3 regions of the Lachnoclostridium sp. Marseille-P6806 genome follow, and region 1 is predicted to be linked to each of the others. Evidence: predicted binding sites of a transcription regulator. Region 1 holds the regulator's gene; each other region holds the start of a gene.
What was found. The regulator Rex, encoded in region 1, represses fermentation and respiration genes when NADH is low (regulators of the CRP and FNR family bind a similar motif). The targets are predictions, from matches to a motif close to ATTGTTAANTANTTAACAAT.
Positions count from the first base shown of each region.

Region 1 (2,203 bases):
TATGAGATTCAGGGGAAGGCGCGGAGGGTTTCTTCCGGAATTGAGCCTGATTCTTTGCCTTTCTGTAGCAGGCAGCACAGGGGTGAACTATGGGCTGGAACAGGCGCTTCATGCCTCTAAGGGAAGCGTGGCGGAGATGCTGAGTGTTCCCATGCAGCAGATGGCGAGAACCTATGTGTATCACAGAGAGGAGCTGGCAGAAGAAGAAAAGGAGGAGCTTACAGCCTACCTTCCCAGAGAAAATCTGGAGGCCTACAAATACTATGTGTCCGATCCAGTGAAAGCCGGTTTCCAGGCAGAGGCGTTTGAGTCTGGAAAAGAGGAATTTATCAGACTCTGGCTGAGCATAGGGCGGCAGTTCCCGGCTGAATATGTAAGGGCAACGCTTTTAAATACCATGGGACTGTGGTATCTGGGCGGAGACTCCAGCTGCTATATGGCTTATGAAATGAAACCGTCCTCCTATGTGTGGCAGGAGAGTCGTCTTCCGATGTTAAAGCCCTGGTATCTGTGGTTTCAGAATGATAATTTGAAGGAGAAGCTGCCAGTGCTGTCCATTCCTTTTTACACCTCCTTTTATTCCTGGGCAGTGGTACTCTGCGGCGGGCTTTTGATTGGAAGAAGAAGGTACAGATGGCTGACACCTGTGGGAATTTTGCTTGGATATCTGATATCCCTTGCTCCGGGTCCCTGTATTCTGGTACGGTATATGGCGGGAATCATGCTCTGTGTACCTGTGCTGTGGAGTGCTGTGTTTTACGGAAAAAGGGAGGAATGATTTCAAGATGGTGAAAACGCATTTGACAGAAAAATCTCAAACGGGTATAATGTAAGCTAGATGAACAGGGTGCTCAGCATCCGAATATGTGACAGACAGGAGAGTAGGCAAGCATGGAGGGAAGAGAAATATCAAAGGCTGTGATTACGCGGCTTCCCCGGTATTATCGATACCTTGGAGAATTATTGGAATCTGGAGTGGAACGAATTTCATCCAATGAGCTGAGTGTTCGAATGAAAGTAACTGCATCTCAGATTCGCCAGGATTTGAATAATTTTGGAGGATTTGGTCAGCAGGGCTACGGCTATAATGTTAAATATCTTTATACGGAAATTGGAAAAATTTTGGGAATTGACCGACAGCATCATATGATTATTATTGGTGCAGGAAATCTTGGGCAGGCGATTGCCAATTATGCTAATTTTGAAAAGCGCGGATTTATCATTAAAGGTATGTTTGATATCAATCCCAGACTGATCGGTCTTGTTGTCAGGGGAATCGAGATTCGCGGGGTAGATGATCTGGAGCAGTTTATCAAGGATAACGATGTTCAGATGGCTGCGCTGACGATCCCTAAGACAAAGGCGCCTGAGATTGCAGAGCGGCTGGTAAAGGCGGGGATTAAGGCTATCTGGAATTTTGCACATGTGGATTTGAATGTGCCGGAGGATGTAGTTGTTGAGAACGTACATCTTTCAGAGAGCCTTATGCGTCTGTCCTACCGGGTGTGCAGCCTGGAGGATCGGAAGGAAAAGCAGAGAGAGAAGGAACGGGAAAGGGCGGCCTTGAAAGCAGGTAAATCACTGAAGGATGAAGCAAATCAGTGATTTAAGGAGGAAACAAGGGCATCTGCCGGCGGACAGGAAGGAAGCTTCCTGGGCTGCCGGCAGTTTGTGTATGATCGGAGATGGAGTCTTTAGGAGGAGAGGATATGAGGTATGTGGTGACAGGAGCACAGATGAAGCAGATCGACCAGGATACGATTCAGAGAATAGGAATTCCCTCTGTGGTGCTGATGGAACGGGCAGCTCTGGCAGTGGCAGAAGAAGCAAAGAACCTTTTATCCAACCGGAGAGACCTGGCGATTTCCGGACAGATTTCCTGGAGCGCTGCAGAGAATTCTGGAATTCTGGCAGTTTGCGGTATGGGGAATAACGGCGCAGACGGAATCGCAGCAGCCCGCATTTTAAAGGGGTGGGGATATCGGGTAAAGATTCTTCTATGGGGAAATCCGGAACAGGCTACCCAGGAAAACCGGCTTCAGCAGAAAATTGCAGAGAAGCTTCAGATTCCTATGGTCTGGGAAGGCCAAAAGGGGGAAGTTCTCTGGAAGCAGGAGATGGAGGAAGGCAGATGGCCGGTGGTCATTGACGGTATTTTCGGAATAGGGCTTTCCCGTCCGGTGGAGGGCTCCGGTTTTCGGCT
Region 1 covers NZ_CAXSLG010000002.1:288,947-291,149, reverse strand. Annotated here, with positions in the region: gene ACESON_RS03405 (DUF6020 family protein) at 1-778, shown strand, start outside; gene ACESON_RS03400 (redox-sensing transcriptional repressor Rex) at 892-1,605, shown strand; gene ACESON_RS03395 (NAD(P)H-hydrate dehydratase) at 1,710-2,203, shown strand, end outside.

Region 2 (2,203 bases), on a different contig from region 1:
ACTCTCTCTTACTGCCTGATCAAATACCAGGTAGCACTGACCGTCTGTCTGCTCCAGAATTGCTGCAGATACTACATCACGAGTCTCCAGCTCGTTTACAAAACGCTTTCCTTCTTTATTAACCAGAATCGCACCGTTTCCGCGCACACCCTCAGTATACATGGTCTGGGTCTCCGGATTTACAGTAGGATGGGTCTGAATCTGCTCCATATCTACGAACTCTGCGCCCAGCTCCTTTGCCATGGTAATGCCGTCGCCGGTTGCACCTGCATGGTTGGTGGTACCAAAGCCAGCCAGATCCGGCTTGTACTCTTCTACCATCTCTGCATTCGCGCCAAAACCGCCGGTTGCCAGAATTACTGCGGTACAGTCAATGGTCATTTCCTTGCCGTCTTTATCTGCAGCAACAACGCCGCATACAGCGCCTTCGTCATTTACCAGAATCTGCTTTGCGGTAGTTTCCAGAAGAACTGGAATGTTCAGTTCTGCCATCTTATTGTTCAGAGCCTTTACTAACATAGGTCCTACTGCAGAGGTATCGGTAGGACGATGAATACGCTTTACGCTCGCTCCGCCGAACATGCCTACAACGCTTAAATCGCCGCCAATCTCATTTACCCAGTCTACTGCTGCTGCAGAATTCTCTGCCATAACAGTAACCAGCTCCTTATTGTTTAACTCCTTGCCGCCCTTCATGGTATCTTCTACAAACAGATCAACAGAATCCTCGATTCCCTCTGCTTCCTGATACTTGGTTGCACAGGCATTCAGTCCGCCGGTAGAACGGGTTGTATTGCCTCCGGTAATCGGCATTTTCTCCAGAACAACTACATCCGTTGCTCCATCCTGCACTGCCTGAATCGCTGCAGTCATACCAGCTCCGCCGGCTCCGATTACTACGATATCTGCCTGCTGGCTCTCGCCTGCCGGTTCCGTTTCTTCTGCTGCAGTTGTCTCTGCCTCGGTAGTTGCTGCTTCTGTAGTGGCTGCTTCTGTTGCTGCAGTTGTTGTGTCGGCAGTTTTGCCGCCGCATGCTGCCAGGGACAGAACCATAGCTGCTGCCATCACTGCGGAAACCAGTTTCTTACCTGATTTTCTCATAATCTTTCTTTCCTCCCAAATGAAATACGTCTTTAACGCATGGATACGGCTCCAGCTTATCATATCGTTAATTTCATGTCAATTAAATTTTCATTTTTTCTCCCTTTTCTACAAGCTTGTGGAGCGGGGAAGGGAGAAAATAAATTCCGAACCAACGCCTTCTGTACTGATTACATCAATATTTTCCCCATGTGCCTGGATAATCTCTTTTACGATTGCCAGCCCCAGTCCAGTTCCCTTTTTGTCCTTTCCGCGGGACTGATCGGATTTATAAAACCGTTCCCAGATCTTCTTGATACTCTCTTTAGGAATTCCCTCCCCTGTATCCTTTACAGAAATAAAAACCTTCTCATTTTTTGCATAAGCCTGAATATAAATAACAGAGTCTGCATGGCTGAACTTAATGGCATTGTCAATCAGATTATAAAGCACCTGCTGAATTTTCCCCAAATCTCCATAAACCATCTGGATAGTATCGGAAAAAGTCAGCTCAAACACAATGTTTTTTGTGGCGCAGGTTCCTTCAAAGGAAGCTGCTGTATCTTTAATCACCCGGTTAATATCAAAATTAGTCCGGGAAAGATATCCTTTGCTGTCTAAGGAATTGAGTGTCAGCATTCCCTGGGTCAGCTTGGTCAGCCGATCTGTCTCTGAAATTACTCTGGTCAGATATTTTTCGTACATCTCCGGAGGGATGGTTCCGTCAATAATCGCCTCCAGATATCCCTTGATTGACGTCAGAGGAGAGCGGAAATCGTGAGAAACATTGGCAATAAAATTCCGCTGGTACTCCTCCATCTTATCCAGCTCACTGGACATATAATTCAGTGTTGCCGCCAGGTATCCCATCTCATCTCTGGAATTCAGCTCAATGTGGTATTCCAGATTTCCCGCCGCATATTCGTTTGCCCCTTCCGTAATCTTCTTCAGGGGAATGGATACGGTTTTGCGGAATACCAGCAGAATAATCAGGGACAGTACAAAAATAAAAGCCGCAGAAATATAAACTACATCAAGACTTTTATTGCTGGCCTCCCGGATTCTGGAAACAGGCATGTGAACCAGCACATATCCATAGGTATTATAATTTCCTGTAATAGGC
Region 2 covers NZ_CAXSLG010000014.1:13,986-16,188, forward strand. Annotated here, with positions in the region: gene ACESON_RS14740 (flavocytochrome c) at 1-1,101, opposite strand, end outside; gene ACESON_RS14745 (ATP-binding protein) at 1,210-2,203, opposite strand, start outside.
Region 2: the regulator Rex is predicted to act here: its motif matches at 1,165-1,184, upstream of ACESON_RS14740 (flavocytochrome c).

Region 3 (2,203 bases), on a different contig from region 1:
CACATATTCATTTCGATGAAGCAGCCTTTAATCTCGCCCCGTACCAGACTTTCGCACAGCTCCATACAATGGGTTTCCCCGTGAACATAAAACTTACGGTAATGATCCACCGTCTTCTCTGTTGCCAGAACAGAATTCACCACACCGCTGGATACAGGATACAGGCGGTTTACTCTGGGATTCATAGCTGTAAACGGCATATCCTCACAATCCTCAATCACAATATCCTCGTCTTCCAGCCAGCGGTTCATATCATTAAAATTCAGCACCGCATCAATATAGCCGCTGTGACGGGCATCCTGAGCCTCTTTCTTCTTGGCAATACAGGGTCCTAAAAATACCACCTTAATGTCCGTTCCCAGATGCTTTTTCAGCATCATGCCGTGGGCTATCATTGGCGATACTACTGGAGCCATCCACGGAGTCAGCTGCGGATAATATTTTTCAATCAGATCATTGACGCTGGGGCAGCAGGTAGTAATAATATTTTCCATAGTGCCCTCTTCCAAAAGTCTGGCATACTCGGCTGTCACCAGAGCCGCACCCTCGGAAGTCTCACGCACATCTGCAAAGCCCAGCCGTAAAAGAGCGGACCGAACCTGGCCGATGGTCTTGTATTTCAAAAGGCCCATATAAGCAGGTGCAATGGAAACAATTACCTTTTCTCCTCTTCGGAGCATCCCCTTTACCAGTTCCAGATCACTGACCAGAGTCTTGGCTGACTGAGGACAAATCTGAAGACAGCGTCCGCACAGAATACAGTTTTCCGGTATAATCTCTGCACGGCCGTCCTTTACCATAATGGCTTTCACTTCACAGTAGCGCACACACTTGTAGCAATGCCGGCACTTGGTGGCCTTGAAGTCAATAATCGCCATATTTACAGCCTCCCGAGAATCTCTTTTTCAAAGAACTCCTTTGTAGTTTCCGGAGATAAGGAGTACAGGGTTCCATCAACGGTCACACAAACTCCATTCACGCAGTTTCCAGTACAGAATGCACCGTTTAAATCTACTTTATCCGATACTCCATGTTCTTTTACCAGCTGCTGCAGCTGCTGGATAATTTCTCTGGAACCTTTCAAGTGACATGCGCTTCCAATACAAATTGTAACTCTCATAGCTTATCCCTCCATAATGATAAATAGTAACGTAACGATATGTAAAACCCCTCTGTCCAAATTTCTGTCACAGTTACCCCTATTATCTCATATTGACATATTTTTATCAATTAGTTTTTTGCACAAATCCTTGTTTTTTATGGTATACAAAGCAGCTTTTGTGCTATAATGTCTTTGTTCGTGCTAACCTGTAAGACTGAAATCCATAAATCAGCTCTGACGGAGAAGACGGAATACAACAAAACACGCTTCTAAAGATACACGAACAGAAAGCGAGGATAACTATGATGAAAAAAACCTGGTCTGCAGCAATGGCCGCACTTATGGTCGGCTCTCTTTTAAGCGGATGCTCCGGCAGCAAGACAGCCGCTCCATCCACCACAGCCGCTTCCTCTGAAGCAGCCACAGAAGCAGAAACCACCATTGAGGCTTTTACGGAAGAAGAAACGGAAAACAGCCAGACAGCAGCAGAAACTCCTGGAGAGGGAGAAGGCGCTGCAGAAAGCTCTGCCGCCCAGCCGGTAGACTCTGATGTTGTTGTCCGTATCGGCTCCTTAAAGGGACCTACCTCCATGGGGCTGGTAGAGCTGATGGACAAGGCAGAAAAAGATGAGGCTCTGTGCAATTATGAATTTACTATGGTAACGGCAGCAGATGAACTTCTTGGAAAAATGGTAAGCGGCGATCTGGACATTGCCCTGGTTCCCGCCAACGTAGCTTCTGTTCTCTACAATAAAACTCAGGGCGGTATCTCCGTTATTGACATCAACACTCTGGGTGTACTGGACATTGTAGCATCGGATTCTTCTATCCAGTCCATTGCCGATTTAAAAGGCAAAACCCTTTATCTGACTGGAAAAGGAACCAGTCCGGACTATGTCATCCGCTATCTGCTGAGTGAAAACGGGCTGAGCGAAAGCGATGTAACCCTGGAATACAAATCAGAACCGACTGAGGTTGCCGCTGTATTAAAAGAGCAGCCGGATGCCATCGGTCTGCTGCCCCAGCCCTTTGTCACTGCAGCCTGTGCTCAGAATGAAAAACTGAGTATTGTGCTGGATCTGACCAAGGAGTGGGAAGCCC
Region 3 covers NZ_CAXSLG010000001.1:223,797-225,999, forward strand. Annotated here, with positions in the region: gene ACESON_RS00970 ([Fe-Fe] hydrogenase large subunit C-terminal domain-containing protein) at 1-878, opposite strand, end outside; gene ACESON_RS00975 (NAD(P)H-dependent oxidoreductase subunit E) at 881-1,120, opposite strand; gene ACESON_RS00980 (ABC transporter substrate-binding protein) at 1,408-2,203, shown strand, end outside.
Region 3: the regulator Rex is predicted to act here: its motif matches at 1,212-1,231, upstream of ACESON_RS00975 (NAD(P)H-dependent oxidoreductase subunit E).